Regions from separate parts of the Sinorhizobium sp. GQ132 genome, predicted to be linked through region 2. Evidence: riboswitches for the same ligand, from Rfam matches in the RefSeq annotation. Region 2 holds a riboswitch; each other region holds the start of a gene.
The links. A riboswitch is a leader RNA that binds a small molecule or an ion and turns the genes downstream of it on or off. The one in region 2 is predicted to bind cobalamin.
Positions count from the first base shown of each region.

Region 1: linked by a shared signal. The riboswitch ahead of AC6CIG_RS03550 (ABC transporter substrate-binding protein) and the one ahead of bluB (5,6-dimethylbenzimidazole synthase) in region 2 are both predicted to bind cobalamin.
Region 3: linked by a shared signal. The riboswitch ahead of AC6CIG_RS09370 (aromatic ring-hydroxylating oxygenase subunit alpha) and the one ahead of bluB (5,6-dimethylbenzimidazole synthase) in region 2 are both predicted to bind cobalamin.

Region 1 covers NZ_JCAXDX010000001.1:782,246-788,014, forward strand. The annotation lists gene AC6CIG_RS03535 (TAXI family TRAP transporter solute-binding subunit) at 1-934, shown strand, start outside; gene AC6CIG_RS03540 (TRAP transporter permease) at 1,046-3,160, shown strand; gene AC6CIG_RS03545 (DUF1850 domain-containing protein) at 3,157-3,531, shown strand; cobalamin riboswitch at 3,694-3,923, shown strand; gene AC6CIG_RS03550 (ABC transporter substrate-binding protein) at 4,093-5,160, shown strand; gene AC6CIG_RS03555 (FecCD family ABC transporter permease) at 5,157-5,769, shown strand, end outside.
Region 2 covers NZ_JCAXDX010000002.1:744,737-750,505, reverse strand. The annotation lists gene AC6CIG_RS07660 (helix-turn-helix transcriptional regulator) at 1-269, shown strand, start outside; gene AC6CIG_RS07655 (acyl-homoserine-lactone synthase) at 425-1,069, shown strand; gene AC6CIG_RS07650 (DUF2865 domain-containing protein) at 1,238-2,365, shown strand; gene bluB (5,6-dimethylbenzimidazole synthase) at 2,665-3,348, opposite strand; cobalamin riboswitch at 3,394-3,603, opposite strand; gene AC6CIG_RS07640 (SDR family oxidoreductase) at 3,644-4,465, opposite strand; gene AC6CIG_RS07635 (phytanoyl-CoA dioxygenase family protein) at 4,529-5,722, opposite strand.
Region 3 covers NZ_JCAXDX010000003.1:223,450-229,218, forward strand. The annotation lists gene AC6CIG_RS09355 (FAD-binding oxidoreductase) at 1-1,295, opposite strand, end outside; gene AC6CIG_RS09360 (L-threonylcarbamoyladenylate synthase) at 1,342-2,316, opposite strand; gene AC6CIG_RS09365 (DUF6656 family protein) at 2,382-2,978, opposite strand; cobalamin riboswitch at 3,299-3,501, shown strand; gene AC6CIG_RS09370 (aromatic ring-hydroxylating oxygenase subunit alpha) at 3,615-4,859, shown strand; gene AC6CIG_RS09375 (FAD-binding oxidoreductase) at 4,856-5,769, shown strand, end outside.

The sequences.
Region 1 (5,769 bases), on a different contig from region 2:
CGCCATCGCGGCGATCGCAAGTGCGTCCATCGCCGTTTCCGCGGCTTCGACAGGCGCAGCCGAGTTCATCAACGTCCTGACTGGCGGCACTTCCGGGGTGTACTACCCGCTCGGCGTCGCGCTTTCGAAGATCTATGGCGACAAGATCGAGGGCGTACGCACGCAGGTGCAGGCGACCAAGGCTTCGGTCGAGAACCTCAACCTCTTGCAGCAGGGGCGCGGCGAGATCGCCTTTTCGCTCGGCGATTCGGTCAAGCTTGCCTGGGAAGGCAATACGGATGCCGGTTTCAAGGCACCGCTCGACAAGCTGCGCGGTATCGCCGCCATCTATCCGAACTATATCCAGATCATGGCGTCGAAGGAGTCGGGCATCAAGACCGTCGCCGATCTCAAGGGCAAGAGCCTTTCCGTCGGCGCACCGAAGTCGGGCACGGAATTGAACGCCCGGGCGATCCTCGGCGCCGCAGGCATGAGTTATGACGACCTCGGCAAGACCGAATACCTGCCCTTCGCCGAATCGGTGGAGCTGATGAAGAACCGGCAGCTCGATGCGACGCTGCAGTCGGCCGGCCTCGGCGTCTCTTCGTTCAAGGACCTGGCGACCTCGCTCGACGTGCAGATGGTCGCCGTCCCCGAAGAGATCGCCACCAAGCTCGGCGCGCCTTACATCGCCGCGACCGTCCCCGCCGGCACCTACCAGGGGCAGGACAGCGATGTGCAGACGGTCGCCGTCGTCAACTTTCTCGTCACCCATTCGGAGGTTTCCGACGAAACCGCCTATCAGATGACGAAGCAGCTCTTCGAGAACATCCCCGCCCTGACGGCGGCTCACAAGGCGGCGGAGAATATCCGCATCGAGGATGCGCTCAAGGGAATGCCTATTCCTCTGCATCCGGGGGCGGAGCGCTACTATAAGGAAAAGGGTCTGCTCTGACCCATGTCGCCCGAAACCGTAAAGCGGTTTTAAGGCGACAGGCAGACACCCTGAAGCGCGTCGCGGAATTCGGTTGAATGCGACGGGCTTCAGGAATTCGGGGGAGGAATCATGATCCAAAATACCAATGAACAAAGCGCAACTGCGTCGGCCGAACTGCACCGGCACGACGCGTTGACCCGGGCGTTTCCGGCGACATGGGACGGACGGATCCTGTTTGCCATCGCGCTTGCCTTTTCAGTGTTCCAGATCGCCACCGCGGCGCATCTCGTCGATTTCGCGAGCCAGATCGTGCGCGTGGTGCACGTCGGCTTTGTCACGGTTCTCGTCTTTCCCCTGCTGGCGACGCTCGCAGGCCGCGGCACGGTTGCAAAAATCTTCGCCTGGAGTCTTGCTTTCCTCGGTGCAGCGGTCGCCTTTTACCAGTGTTACGAATATGCGGAACTCTTGGTGCGTGCCGGCGATCCACTGCCGCGCGACATCTTCTTCGGGGTCGTCGCGCTCGCCGTCGTCTTTGCCGCGGCCTGGGCGCTGATGGGGCCGGCCCTGCCGATCATTTCCGGCGTGTTCCTGGCCTATTGCCTTTTGGGTGAGTATCTGCCGCCGCCGTTCGACCACCGCGGCTACGACTTTTCGCAGGTGATCGACCATATGGCCTATGGCACGGAAGGCATCTACGGCATCCCGACCTTCGTCTCCTCGACCTATATTTTCCTTTTCATCCTGTTTGGCGCCTTCCTCGAAAAGGCCGGCATGATCCGGCTCTTCAACGATGTCTCGTTGAGTTTGGTCGGCGACAGGCGCGGCGGAGCCGCGAAGGTGGCGATCATTTCTTCGGGCCTGATGGGCACCATTTCGGGCTCCGGCGTCGCGAATGTCGTCACGACCGGGCAGTTCACCATCCCGCTGATGAAAAAGTTCGGCTATCGGGCGGCCTTTGCAGGCGGCGTCGAGGCAACGGCCTCGATGGGCGGGCAGATCATGCCGCCTGTCATGGGCGCGGTCGCCTTCATCATGGCCGAGACGCTCGGCGTCGAATATTACGAGATCGTCAAGGCGGCGGTCATACCGGCGATCCTCTATTTCGCGTCGGCCTTCTGGATCGTCCATCTCGAAGCCGGCAAGTACGGGCTGCTCGGCCTGCCCAAGGACCAGCTGCCTTCGGCCAAGGCGGCAATCCTCGAACAATGGCATCTGATCCTGCCGCTCGCCGCGCTCGTCTGGCTGCTGTTCTCCGGCTATACGCCGCTTTTCGCCGGTACGGTCGGCCTCGCCTTCACCGGCCTTCTGATCCTCGGCAGTTCGCTCGCGCTCGGCCTTCCCGCCGGTGTCATACGCATCATCTTCTGGGTCGGCCTCGGGCTGGTGGCGGCCGCCTTCTTCCAGTTCGGCATCGGCATGATCGTCGCAGCGCTGGCGCTGCTGATTGCCGGCAACGCCTTCCTGAAGGGCGGCCGGGAGACCCTGGTGATATGTCGAGACGCGCTTGCCGAAGGGGCGAAGACGGCCCTTCCTGTGGCGATCGCCTGCGCGCTCGTCGGCGTGATCATCGGTACGATGACGCTGACCGGAGCGGCCAATACCTTCGGCCAGTTCATCGTCTCGGTCGGGGGCAAAAGCCTGTTTCTGTCGCTGCTTCTGACGATGGTCACCTGCCTCGTGCTCGGCATGGGCATACCGACGATCCCGAACTACATCATCACCTCGTCGATCGCCGGGCCCGCGCTTCTGGAACTCGGGGTACCGCTTATCGTCAGCCACATGTTCGTCTTCTATTTCGGGATTCTTGCCGACCTGACCCCTCCGGTGGCGCTCGCCTGCTTCGCGGCAGCACCGATCGCGCGTGAAGGCGGGCTGAAGATCTCGATCCAGGCGATCAAGGTGGCGGCGGCCGGGTTCGTCATCCCGTTCATGGCCGTTTATTCGCCGGCGCTGATGCTGCAGGATGGCGGCGCGATGGCCGCATCGGTGGGCTATCCGGTTGCCGTCGCCTATATCGTCGTCAAGACCGGTCTGGCGATCGCGCTCTGGGGTGCCGCCGTGGTGGGCTTCGCCGCAGTCCGGCTCGGGGTTTTCGAGCGGGTGCTCGCGGCCGCGGCCGCCTTCACGTTGCTGGCGGCGCTGCCGATCACCGATGAGGTTGGCTTCGCACTCTCCGCGGTCTTCGCCTTCGTGACCTGGCGGCGCGCCCGCCAAGCTGGCCGGCAGACGGCGAAAACGGCATGAGCGCGCTGGCCTGCATCATCGGCGGCAAGGCTGTCGCCGTTGCTGCGGGCGTCTTCACCCTTGGCTGGACCCATTCGGTCGAGAAGACCGAATGGCAGGAGCGTTGGGCCGTCACGGCCGAGGGTCTCGTTCTCGAGGAGGCGCGCGTGCAGGGTTCGGGGGCGGGAATGGAGCCGGGAGACAATGCCCGTCGCCAGGGCCGCTGGTGGGTCTGGAAGCCCGACCTGCCGCCGCTTCCCGAGCTGGTCCTGGCCGCCTCCGGAGCGACCGTCTCCGGCTGGACGCTTTGCGACACCGGCGGCTGCCGCGAACTCGCGGCGCAAAGCCGGGAACCAATCGTCCTGCGGCCATGCGATGGCCCAAAGCCATAATGGCCGATGCCGATCTGGCGGCACCGGTTGAAGGCTCATCGGAACGGTCCGGTGCGCTTATGAAATGTTATTACATAACTTTTTGTTGACGAGCGTAATAACATAACATATTGAACCCCTGTGCAGCGGCGTCGCGTTTCACCTTGACCGGAGGCTGCATTCTAAATTAACTGAGCCTGACGGTTCCCCTACCCGTGAGGTGGAGGGGATTAATAGGGAACACGGTGCGGACGACCCAAGAGGGACCAAAACCGTGGCTGCCCCCGCAACTGTAAGCGGATCGTCGTTCATCCTCGTGGCGCCCAGGCGCCAGCCACTGCGCGTTGCGCGGGAAGGCAGATGAGCGATTTCTGTCCGTGAGCCAGGAGACCTGCCGTCAAATCAGATCCAACGTCACGGGCGGGGATGCCCGGAACAGGAGCAAGCCATGACCATCTTTCGCGCCTTGCGGCGCACGCTTTCGTCAGTTTCCCCGAGATCCAGCCGTCACACGTCCGATCGAACCCGATCGGCAGACTGACGATCACGGCCGCATAGCGGCCTCACATTCGGGGACCATTCATGAACAGCTTTTGGAAACGACCGCTCATTGTCGGTCTCATCACCTTTTCCGCAGGCGCAGCGGCTCTTGACCGTCCCGCCTTCGCTGCCGAGACGATCTATCCGCTGACACTCGAGAACTGTGGACGGCAGATCACCTTCGACAAGACGCCGACGCGCACCGTCTCGATCGGCCAGAGCAGCACCGAGATCCTCTATCTGCTCGGCCTTGCGGACAAGGTCGCCGGCACCGCCCTCTGGGTCGGCCCCGTCCTTGAAGGTTACGAGGAGGTCAACGCCAAGGTCGAGCGCCTGGCAGACAACGATCCGAGCTTCGAAAGCGTGCTTGCCAAGAAGCCGGACATGGTGGCGGTGCAATTTCAGTGGCAGGTCGGCCCGGAAGGCGTGGTTGCGCGGCCGGAGCAGTTCGAGGAGCTCGGCATTCCGGTCTACACATCGCCTTCGGATTGCACCGGCAAGGAGAATTCGGCGGCGAGCGACGGCGTGCGCCGGCAGGTCTTCACCATGGATCTCGTCTATCGGGAAATTCGCGAGCTGGCGCAGATTTACGATGTTCAGGACAAGGGCGAGAAGGTCGTGGCCGAGCTGAAAAGCCGAGAAGAGGCGGCGCGCGCCAAGGTCGCCTCGGCCGGGGACAAACTCTCGGCGGTCTTCTGGTTCTCCAGCGCTGCCGATGCCGACCCCTATGTCGCCGGCAGGAACGGCGCGCCCGGCTACATAATGGCGGCCCTCGGCATCGAAAACATCATCGACACTGAAGACGAATGGCCGACGGTCGGCTGGGAAACCATCGCCAAGTCCGAGCCGACCATGATCGTTGCCGGCTCGATGGAGCGTCGACGCTATCCGCTCGACAGCCTCGACGCCAAACTCGAATTCCTGAAGACCGATCCCGTGGCGAGCCTCATGCCGGCAGTCGCCAAAGGCTATGTGTTCGACATGGATGCGCAGGCGATGAACCCGACGATCCGTACGATCGAAGGCATCGAAGCGCTGGCGGATGCCATCGTCGAAGCCGGACTTGCCCCCAAGGCTGGGCCGGCTTCCAAGGGTGGGTTCGGCAAGTGAGCCGCGTGCTGACTCTGGCCGGGCGAACGGGGACGGGACGCGTCGGCGCGGCTATCGCCGCGCTCGTGATCCTGTTCTCGGCGCTCTGGATGGGCGCTGCGATCGGCGAGACGGCGATCCCGTTCAAGACCGTTGCGCAGGCGGTCGCGAATCGGCTGTGGAACGCCGGCTATCCGCTGGCCCCGATCGACGAGGGCATCATCTGGAGCTACCGACTGAGCCGGGCGGTCGTGGCCGCTTCCTGCGGGGCGGCGCTTGCGCTCTCCGGCGCCGTGCTGCAATCGCTGCTGCGCAATCCGCTCGCCGATCCCTATATTCTCGGCATCTCCGCCGGCGCCTCGACAGGCGCGGTCAGCGTCGCCATCCTCGGTGTGGGTGCCGGGATGCTGACGCTGCCGCTCGGCGCCTTCATCGGCGCGCTGGTCGCTTTCCTCCTGGTGAGCCTGCTGGCGGTGAAGGCCGGCCGCGGCACCGCGGCGATCATCCTGGCAGGTGTGGCGGGGTCACAGCTCTTCAACGCACTGACCTCTTTCATCGTCACCAAGGCGGCCACGGCCGAGCAGGCGCGCGGCATCATGTTCTGGCTGCTCGGCAACCTTTCGGGCGTGC
Region 2 (5,769 bases):
CTGCCAACCTGTTCCACGCCTCCATGCTCGAACATTCGGCCATGGCCGGGGCGCTCGACGAGCGCGATCTCCGCCTGACCGGGCGGGAAACCGAAGTGCTCACCTGGTCGGCGGCCGGCAAGAGCTACTGGGAGATTGCAACCATTCTCGGGATATCCGAGCGAACCGTGCGTTTCTTCATGACCAATGCCCGCCGCAAACTCAATGTAGTGTCCAACACGCAAGCCGTAGCGCACGCTGTTCGACATGCTCTGATCCCCACCATCTGACGGGTTGCCGGCCCGGGACAGGACCGGCCACTCGCAGTTTCCCCCACAAATCTATTGGGAAAAAACAAGAAAATAAACTGTCACTATAGACAGTTACATATGTCATCCGAGCCTGACAGCATCGCTACATCGCGTAATCACGCATGGAGCGAAAAATGATCAGGATAGTGAACGGAAACGGTCGCAGCCAGCATCCCCAGGCCATCGACGAGATGTTCCGGCTGCGTAAGCGCGTATTCCACGACTTCTTGAAGTGGGACGTCAAGACCGAAGGGGACTGGGAAATCGACCACTACGACAAGGCCAATCCGCTCTATGTCATGTCGTACTCGCCGGACACTGGCAAGATTCGTGGCTCTCTCAGGCTCCTTCCGACGCTTGGTCCGAACATGCTGGACGATACGTTCCCGATCCTGCTCGGGGACAATCCGGAAATCCGCAGTGCGTCGGTGTGGGAATCGAGCCGCTTCTGCATCGATCCCGAAATTTCCCAGGATCGCGCATCGAACCAGGTCACCATCGCCGCGGCCGAACTGATGTGCGGTGTGGGCGAAATGAGCCTTGCGTCGGGCATCAGCCATATCGTCACGGTCACCGACGTTTTCCTGGAGCGAATGTTCCGCCGCATGGGTTGCCCGGGGGAGCGCATAGCCGACCCACACAGGATCGGCTCCGTCCATGCGGTCGCCATTGCCTGGGAGGTGAGCAGGAACCTGCTCGAAACGATGAAGGCTGTGGCCTCCATCGAGGGTACCGTCCTCGATCGCCCGATGTCGCTCGAAACGGCACGCGCCGCCTGACCCGATATTCCGGGCCGTGCAGGTCGCACGGCCCACTGCTTTCCATTCAAGGGCATTGCAAATTAACGCAGATGCCCTCTTCCCGTTGCACCATCTCGACAAGGTCCTATGATGAGGCGGTAAGGCGGACACATCGGCAACGATCCGCTGCAAGGCAGGAAGAAGCACGTGTCCGCGTCCCCGAAGGTGGCATCCAAGATCCGGCGCATCGCGGCGGTTCTCGTACCGCTCGCGTTGGCGACAACCGACCCGGCTGCGGCATCCGGCGTTTGCGAGCGGCTGAGCGCCCGCCTCGCCGGCCTTCCCACGGGTTTCACGACGAATGCCAGCCTGCGCGATTTTACAGGTGCGGTCTCCCGCCAGAACATCGAGCTGCGACGCGCAAAGAACGATCGCCGCCGAATGGAATGCAGCAGCGACAGCGTCGTCATTATCGGCGGCGATGACGAGGCGGCTTGCGCCGAACTCGATGGGACGATCGCGCGGATGGAGGAGAATCTGCGGCAACTCAAGGCGCAGCGCAGGCATCTGATCGGCGGTGGAGACGACGACGTTCGGCGGCGTATCCTCGCTGCAATGGAACTCAACGACTGCTCGGGGGTGCGCGAGGCCTGGGATACCGGAAGCGCCGAAGGCGAGTTTGCGAGCGCCGCCGCCCGGGAAACGGAGGTTCACCGGAACATCCTGAGGGACCTGCCGCCGGACAGCGATGCCTATCCGCTTCTGCTCGACGCCCCCGGGGCAGAGCTTCCGCTCATGGAGCCCGATTTCGTCGGCAGCCTCAGAACCATGTGCGTACGAACATGCGATGGCGCCTTCTTTCCCATCTCCTCGCATGCCACGCCGGCGGACTTCGGTCGCGACGCCGATCTCTGCCGCGCGCGCTGCCCGGGTGCGGAGACGGAGCTCTATTACCATGTGCTCGCAACGGAAGAAGCGGACCGGATGGTTTCGGCAACGACCGGCCGGCCCTACACCGACCTCCCAACGGCCTTTGCCTACCGGGCGCGCGGTGTCGGCTCACCGGGCATCTGTGGCTGCGGAATCCCGGATTCCGCAACGGATGCCAACAGGCAAAAGACAGGCTCTGCCGGAAAGCTCACCGCCGTCAGCCCATCGGTCATTACCATCGGCAGCGAGAGAAAGGCGCCGCCCAAGCCGGTAGAAGAGCGACCCTACGACCCGACCAAAAACAAGGTCCGCATCGTCGGTCCGACTTTCCTTCCGCAGGAAGAGAGCGCGATCGACCTCAAGCATCCGCTTGGGCCGCGATACCAGCCGCTGCAGGACAATTGACAGGCGCCGTTGCGAGCATTCTGCGAGAATCACGCATGTTCTTGATCCAGAGCCCGTTAGGGAGCGACCTTTGCGCGTCTGATAAGACGCGCGGCGCTGTGGGAAACTTTTCGGAGGACTGCAATCTCTCCTCACCTCATCCCTGTACTCGTCACAGGGATGAGAGCAGCGCCGCGTCTGCGGCGCGGGAAGGGTTCTTTCAGCCCAAGGACTTGGTCTGGCTGGATTCCTGTGACAAGCACAGGAATGAGGGTATCGAACAAACCGCGTCGGCCTTAGATCGACCCTAACATCGTGATCTAACGGACACCCCAGCCTTCCTCGAAAACGAGATCTTCGAGCGGCAAGCGCTGCCGCCAGCCCTTCGCGGCGAGTTCCGGCTCCTGGTACAGCTTGTCGACGAAACCCAGGCAAAGCCAGGCAACGATTTCGATATGCTCCGGAATCCCGAGAATCGCCTTGATTTCCCTCTCATGGAAAATGCTGACCCAGCCGACGCCCACCCCTTCGGCGCGCGCGGCAAGCCAGAGGTTCTGGACGGCGCAAACGGTCGAGTACAGATCCATCTGCGGATTATGGGTGCGGCCCAGGACGACCGCTCCGCCGCGCGTCCGGTCGCAGGTCACGCAAATGCTGAGCGGCGCCTTGCGAATGCCTTCGAGCTTCAGCGAGCGATACTTCGCCTGCCTTTCGCCGGAAAACATCTCTGCGGCCTCGTCATTGGCGCGCTGGAATGCCTGCCAGACTTTCTCCCGCGTCTCGTCCTGTCGCACGAGCACGAAGTTCCAGGGTTGCATGAAGCCGACGGACGGCGCCTGGTGCGCCGCAGCGAGCAGTCGCGCGACCAGATCCTCAGGCAGTGGTTCGGGCAGGAATTCGTCGCGCACGTCGCGGCGCGTCTCTATGGCACGATAGACGGCGGCGCGCTCGTCCGGCGAAAAAGCTCCGGCCGCCGCAAGGCAGCCGTTCTGGTCAGGCAGCATCGTTCGATCCCCAACAATGCGGAAACCTCCCGCCGTCCGCGCGGGGCCGGTCTATCTCGCCAGGCCGGTCTTCTGACTTCGGATCATCCGTTCGCGCCGCCTTCCCGAATCACGTGAAGATTCAGTGGCAAAGGTCTGAAAAGATTCAGACCGACTTGGCGCGAACGTCCCCGTCACAGCGCTGGGCACGTGCCGGAACTGCACCGGCTTCCCGATTCTCCCGCCTTCGCGGGCACCTGACGGCGGCATATGGCCATAGCTCCCCTCGAAACGCAAGGCGAGCAAGAGGGGAGCTTCAGAGCGGTGCCTCCGGATGAGGCGAGGCGTCATAGGCACCCCAGATCGACTGATCGAAGCAGATGACGGAACCCGTCATGAGGCCGGATTCTGCCGATGAGAGATAGGCGCAGGCACGCGCGACCTCGGCCGGGTCTACGAGCCTGCCGAAGGGCTGGCTCGCCGCCGCCTTTTCCAGCCAGTTCGCCGGCGCATCGTGATATTCGCGCTGGATCCGGTCTTCGCCTTCCGAGGCCATCCAGCCGATGTTGAGGCCGTTGACCCGTATCCGGTTGCGCAGGACGGCATAGGCGGTGTTCCTGGTCAGCGTCTCCAGCGCCCCCTTCGACGCACAATAGGCTGTGATGAAGGGCTGGCCCGCCTTCGCCGACATGGAGCCGATATTGACGATCGTGCCCTCCGTCTTCTCGCGCCGCATCACCTTTATCACCTCCTGCATCAGGAAGAATGGCGCGCGCGCATTGACCGCGAACATCCGGTCGAAGAGTTCCGGGCTGGTGTCGAGGATCGTGCCCCGGTCGGTAATCGCTGCGGCGTTGACGAGCGCATCGACCCGGCCGAAAGTGCGGTCGCAGGCCGCGACGACCGTTCGGGCGTCCTCCACCCGCTCAAGATCCGCCGGCACGTAGACGACCTTCGAACCGGTCGCCGCGGCGATCTCGGCAGCTTTCGCCTCGCCCTTCGCCGCGTTGCGCCCGCAAATCACGATGCCGGCGGCGCCACGTTCGGCAAAGAGTGCGGCAATCGCGGCACCGAGCCCCTGCGTGCCACCGGTCACGATGGCGATCTTCCCGTCCAGTCGTGCGTGGTCCGTGCTCATCCTGTTCCTCCCTTTGATATGTTGGTGAATATGGCTTCGTGACCGTGCATTGAGCCAGGTGGTTTAGCTTAGCTTTCTCGCCGCCTGATCGGCCAGCGCCTCGGCAAACGCTTCGGCACTCCATTCGCCGGCAAGCGCTTGGTGCATCAGCTGCGCCTGCGTCCTGGGCGCCAGACCGCCAACCGGCGGATCACGATCGAGATTGGTCGGGAATGAATAACCTTCGGCGCACGCGGCAACCGCATGGGCAATTTCGTCCTGCGTGAGCTTGCCGCCGGCCGCAAGGACTTTCAGAGCCGGAAAGAGCACGGCGCACATGTGTTCGCGATCCACCGTTTCCATCGCCCTGCCGAAGGCGGAGGATACCTGCAGAAGATTGGCCACACGCTTGATTCCCGCAGACCGGTTGCTGCCCGCGGCGTGGAAAAGTGCCGGGTTGAAGAATACGATATCGCCCTTCTCCAGCGGCAATTGCACATGGTTCTCTTCGAAATAGGCGCGGAACTCCGGCCGTCTCAAAGCGAGATATCCGGGCAGATACGTCTGGCTATAGGGCAGGAACAGGGTTGGCCCGCTTTCGACCGGCATGTCGCAGTGAGCGACCGCGCCCTGGAGCGTCAGGACCGGCGAGAGCCTGTGCACATGCGCCGGATACTGCTCTATGACGGCCGAGGTCTGGAAGCCCAGATGGTAGTCGCGATGCGGCGATTGAGACGCGCCGCCCGGATTGACGCGATTGACCTGCGCCGTCATCTGGTAGCTCGGACCAAGCCATGCCTCACTGACGAGCGCAATGATGGCGTTGGCGTAGTAGGCGGCGAAATTCTCAGGGTTCTTCAGGCAGTGCTTTTCCAGAGAATTCCAGATCCGGTCGTTGGCGCCGGGCTTGGCGAAATGATCGCCGCCGCCGCTGTTGGTGCGGTGCTGCTCCTCGATAATCTCATCGAAGATGCGGCTCGCTTCGTCGACCACATGCGTATCGGTGAAGGCACGCTTGAAGACCGCGACGCCCGGCCCCGTCGCGAGCACATCGCAGATCTCCGCAAGCACCGACCGCCTGCCGTCCTGCGTGCCGCAATCACCGATAAGACGGGCGCTGTCATAGATCAGGACGTTCTTCTGGCAGTCTGCCGCGTGCGGATAGTCCGCCAGGCCGACACGGTGCTCGACCGCGGCGCGAAATTCCTCGATATCGCAGGCCGCCTCACTGAGCCAGACGCGTTCCAGACGCGCTCTCGCGGGATTGTCCGTCTTCATCAGTTCTCCTCCTCAAGGACGACGATGATCCGACTATACGGCTTGCC
Region 3 (5,769 bases), on a different contig from region 2:
TCGGCAGATATCGAGCCCTCATGTTTGAGCACGACGGCGTGAACGATCGCATTGATCTCGCGCCACCGGTCGAGAAAGCCCTGCTTGTCCGCGCCGACGGGCTGGGAGATGTTGTAGTGGATATTGCCGTCGCCCATATGGCCGAAGGCGCAGATGCGTGCGCCGGGAATGGCCTTGGAGACCAGCGCATCCGCTTCCGTCATGAAGGCCGGAATGCTCGATACCGGGACCGAAACGTCATGCTTGATCGAGCCGCCTTCGGGCTTTTGTGCCGGCGACATGCTTTCGCGCATGTGCCAGAGGGCTCTGCGCTGCGCTTCGTTCTGGGCAATGACGGCGTTCTCGACGAGACCGTCGGAGATGACCGCTTCGAGAAGGTCTTGCACCATCCGCTCCGCGCTTTCGGCGGTATCCGAGGTGGAGATATCGATCAGCGCGTACCACGGATGCGTCGTTTCCATCGGATCTCGAACGCCGGCGATGTGCCGGGTGGTGAACTCGATGCCGAGCCGCGGCATCAGTTCGAAGCCCGTCAGGGCCGGCCCGCAGAGGCTCGATGCCCGATCGAAAAGCGTCAGTGCGTCCTCGACGCTTCTAAGGCCGGCAAAAGCCACCTGGTGGCCCCGCGGTTTCGGGAAGAGCTTCAAAACGGCGCCGGTTATGACGCCGAGCGTTCCCTCGGCACCGATGAAAAGATCGCGCAGATCGTAGCCCGTGTTGTCCTTCTTGAGGCGTCTGAGCCCGTTCCAGATCTCCCCGGTCGGAAGCACGACCTCCAGCCCCAGGCAAAGCTGGCGCATATTGCCATAGACAAGCACGGCAGTGCCGCCGGCATTGGTCGAAAGATTGCCGCCGATCCGGGCAGAGCCTTCCGAGCCGAGTGACAGGGGAAAAAGCCGGTCCACGTCATCGGCGGCCTTCTGGATATCCGCCAGAATACAACCGGCATCGGCTACGATCACGTTGCCGACCGGGTCGATGTCGCGGATGCGGTTCAGCCGCTCGAGGGAAAGGACCACGTCGGCTCTGCCCTCGCGCGGAATCTGGCCGGCCACATGTCCGGTGTTGCCGCCCTGCGGCACGACTGCCGTTCGGGTCTGGCTCGCAAGCCGCATGACCAGCGAAACTTCCTCGACGGAGCCGGGCCTGAGCACGAGCGGCGTCGTGCCGTGATAGAGCCCGCGGGACTCGACCAGGTAGGGGGCCGTGTCGGCGGGTGCGGTGAGGGCATTGCCGGGCCCGACGATGTCGACGAAGGAGGCGATGAGTTCGGGAGATGGAAGTATGGTGGTCATGGCCCTGCCTCGGATCACGTGGTTGCTTCAAGCGTGCCGGTGGCCATCAGCCCCGCGGCGCGGCCGCGCGCTGCAGCCGGTCGATGATCGCTTCGCCGAGCCCCACGCTCGGGATCGGGCCGAAAGCGATGGTCGCGGCGCCGCTGGCATCCGCCTTTTTCATATAATCGAAAAGATTGGCCGCGGCTTCCCGCAGGCTGCCGCCCGGACTGAGATCCAGGACGATCGCGGCATCGCCTTCACCGGGAAGTGCCTTTCCGCCGAAGCGGATGAGGGCTTCTCCTTTCCGGACCTCATCGGCATCGAGCCGCACAGCGGCACCGGGAGCGTAATGCGAGGCGAGCATGCCGGGCGCCTCGATGACGGCGCCGGCGGTCTCAGGGCGCTCGATGGGGAGCCCTGTCAAAGCTTCGATCTCTGCCGCGTCGAGCCCCCCGGGCCTCAGCAGCCGCAGCTTTCCGTTCTCGACCTTGACGATGGTCGATTCAAGGCCGATCGCGGCCGGGCCTGCGTCGAGGATGAGCTTCAGCCTGGAGCCGAGATCCGCCTGCACATGGGCCGCACTGGTGGGACTGATCTTGCCCGAGGTGTTGGCGCTCGGCGCCGCCAAAGGCCGTCCGAATCGGGCGATCACCCGACGCGAGAAGCCGTCGGGCATCCGAATTCCGAGCGTATCGAGACCGGCGGATGCGAGCGTGTGCACGGTGCTTTCCCGCCGCTGCGGCAGGATCAGCGTGAGGGGGCCAGGCCAAAAAGCCTCGGCCAGACGTCTCGAAACCGGATCGAAGGTCACATGCGCCTCCGCCATCGCCAGATCGGAGACGTGACAGATCAGCGGATTGAACCGCGGCCGCCCCTTCATCTCGTAGATGCGGCTGATCGCATCGGGGGTCGTGGCATCGGCAGCAAGGCCGTATACGGTCTCCGTGGGGATCGCCACGGGTTCCCCGTCCGAAAGAACTGCGCAAGCCGTCTCGATTGCCCGCTCCGGTTCGATGCGCGTGTCGATGATCTCGGCCATGGCGTTCTGATCCTTTCCGTCGCTTCCTTAACGGAGCGATTGCAAAAACAGAACGATTTTCTTGGTCAAAGGCTGCGAATGATCCGCCGCAAGGCTTCGTCGCGTGCGCCGAGCATCAGCACGTTCTTCAGCGCCACCTTCGGATCCTGCGTCCGGAAAATCAGGCCGTTGCCGCGCACGTTGCGGTTGACGACGATCCGTCCTTCGCCGGCATCGGGCTCGATCGCGACGGCGAAATACATGCGCGAATAGCCCGGCTGGATACGGTCGAAGAAATGGGTCTCGTTCCCGAGGTCGCAGAAGAAGTTCGCGAGATAAAAGGACCAGGTGATCTCATGTCCCTTTGCGAGGCAGGTTTTCGCGGCGGTCACGTGGCAGTAGCCGAGATGCGGACTGTTGGCGAGCGTGCGATGGAAGACCATCTTCGGGAACTGCATCGAGGCATGAAACCCGTTGATTCGGCTGTGGGTCGTCTCGCCCGCCGTCGTCAGCTTCCGCGCCGTCTGCTGCGCAACCTCGGCATAACTCAGATACTGCCGCTCGTTCGCCATCCACCGGCGTCTATCGATCCGGCCGGTCCGCAGGAACTCGGTGTGAGCCTTGGCTTTCGCCGGTGCGACCGGCATCTTGTCGGCAGCGTCGTAATATCGGAGTTTTGCCATGGGCGTCGTCGCGCCGTCCTGTCCGCAAGCGGGTTGATGGTAGCGAACGTAAATCATCACAGTTAACGAATTGGTTCGTTTGCGGCCGTGCGGGCATCGATCAGACCTTGTGTCGGTGGGCCGTGTCGTAAAATGGCCAGTCGCCTTCGCGCTATGAACGGCGCTGCCGAAAAATCCGCCGGCTGCGCGTAGATTCACCTACTTCCTTGTTTGTTATGGATAATATCCGTCTGCCAATCGTGCCGATTACGCCGCGAATGGCTGTCGTCTTTCTGGAATCGGATGTCGTCTATTGGCAGTTGCCGGACCGGCCCTCAGGCTTAGATGAGGACACTCAAGGTGCTGCCTCGAAGGGAAGGCGGAGAATTGGGAAGCCGGTCAAATCCCGGCGCTGCCCCCGCAACGGTGGTGGAGCGAACAGCCACGGCAGAAGGCCACTGGACACCGCGTCCGGGAAGGCGCCGGGCAGGTCCCTTGCGGACAGCTCCAGAGCCCGGAAACCAGCCTTGAAGCAGAAACAGACCGTAGCTGGTTGCGGCGGGCAGCCGGATCGGAGCCAATTGCGTTGCGGGTCCATACGGCCGGCGCGGGTTCCAGTCCTGCCTCTCCGAAACGGCGGAAAACGAGGATAAGGGCATGGAAATTCAGACCGAAATGCTGCGCAAGCTGAAGACCCGTCGCGATGGCTACAGCCTCGACCGCGCCTTCTACGTCGATCCTGATTATTATCGCCAGGACCTGGGGCAGATCTGGTACAAGGATTGGCTGTTCATCGGCCATGATTGTGAAGTCCCGCGGCCGGGGAACTATTTCACGGTGCAGGTCGGCGATTACCCGGTCGTTATCGTTCGAGACAGACAGGGCGCGGTGCGGGCACTGCACAATTCGTGCCGCCATCGCGGCTCGCGCGTCTGCACGCAGCACAAAGGCTCATCCGCCAAACTCGTCTGTCCCTACCACCAGTGGACCTACGAGCTCGACGGCCGCCTGCTCTTCGCGCGGCAGATGCCCGAGGGCTTCGACCCGGCCGAACACAGTCTTAAGCCGATCCACTGCGAAACCGTCGGCGGTTACATCTTCATCAGCCTTGCCGAACAACCGATGGACTTCCGGCCGTTCCGCGAGACGGTCGCGGCCTATCTCGCGCCGCACCGCCTAGGGGAAACGAAGGTCGCCTTCGAGAGCACCATCGTCGAGAAGGGCAATTGGAAGCTGGTCTGGGAGAACAATCGCGAGTGCTACCACTGCGCCGCCAATCACCCGGAACTCTGCCGTACCTATCCCGAAGCGCCGACCGTAACCGGTGTCCAGGGGGCGATGAACGACCCGGAAATCGGCGCCCATTGGCAGAAATGCGAGGCGGCGGGCCTTCCGAGCGCTTTCAGGATTGCGCCCACCGGCCAGTTCCGCATGACGAGAATGCCGCTGATCAACGGCGCCGAGAGCTATACGATGTCCGGACAGAAGGCCGTACGCAGGCAGCTCTCCGCCGGGCTCGACGCCGATGGCATCGGCACGCTGCTCCTCTTCCATTATCCGACGACCTGGAACCACATTCTGGGCGATCATGCGATCACCTTCCGCGTTCTGCCGCTCGGGCCGGAACTGACACAGGTTACGACCAAATGGCTGGTCAACAAGGATGCGGTGGAGGGCGTCGACTATACGATAGACGAGCTGACGCACGTCTGGACGGAGACCAACGACCAGGACCGGCAGATAGTCGAGGAAAACGCGTTCGGGATCCGCTCGCCGGCCTATGAGCCGGGTCCATATTCGGCCGAACACGAGGGCGGCGTCATGCAGTTCGTCGAGTGGTATTCGAGCTTCATGCTGGACCGCCTTCAGGGCGGGGCCGCGCAGCTCTCGCGGGTGGCATGACCATGGAAATGCCTCGCTCCTTTCACCATTTCGACGAGCTCGATCCCTGGAGAGACCGTCAGCACATGCTGGAGTGCACGTCGGCCGTAGCCGAAGCCGCCGACGTGATGACTTTCACCTTCCGCTCCGACAAGCCGGCCTGGTTCCGCTACCTGCCCGGGCAGTTCGTGACGCTCGAACTGCCCGTCTCAGCCGAGCCGGTGATGCGCACCTATACGCTGTCATCCTCGCCCTCGCGCCCCCTTTCGGTCGCGGTCACGGTCAAGGCGCAGCCGGGAAGCATCGGCACCCGCTGGATGTTCGACAATCTGAAGCCGGGCATGATGCTCAAGGCGTTCGGGCCGCTCGGCGATTTCAGCTTCGTCCGTCATCCCGGTGAAAAGTATCTCTTCATTTCAGCGGGGTCGGGCGTCACGCCGATGATGTCGATGACGCGCTGGATGGCCGACTGCGCACCGGAAACGGATGTCACCTTCATTTCCTGCGCCCGCCGCCCGGACGATCTCCTCTTCAGAACGGAGCTCGAAGTTCTCGCGCGTCAGATGCCGCGGCTCAATCTCGGCTTCCTCGTGGAGGGGCATGAGGCGCGACATGGCTGGCATGGTCTGCGCGGGCGCATCGACGCGGCGAAGCTGCCGATGCTCGCACCGGATTTCATGGAAAGAACCGTTTTCTGCTGCGGGCCCGAGCCGTTCATGGGCAATGTTCGGGCAATGCTGGAATCGGCGGGCTTCGACATGGCCGGCTATCACCAGGAGAGCTTCCAGCCCGCCGCGGCGCCGGCGGCCGAGGAGCTTGCAATTCGGGCGGGGCCGGCGGCCGATGCCGGGGCCGGTGCGGCGCGGGTGACCTTTACCATGAGCGGCAAGGAGGCGACCGCCGTTCCCGGCCAGACGATTCTGCAGACGGC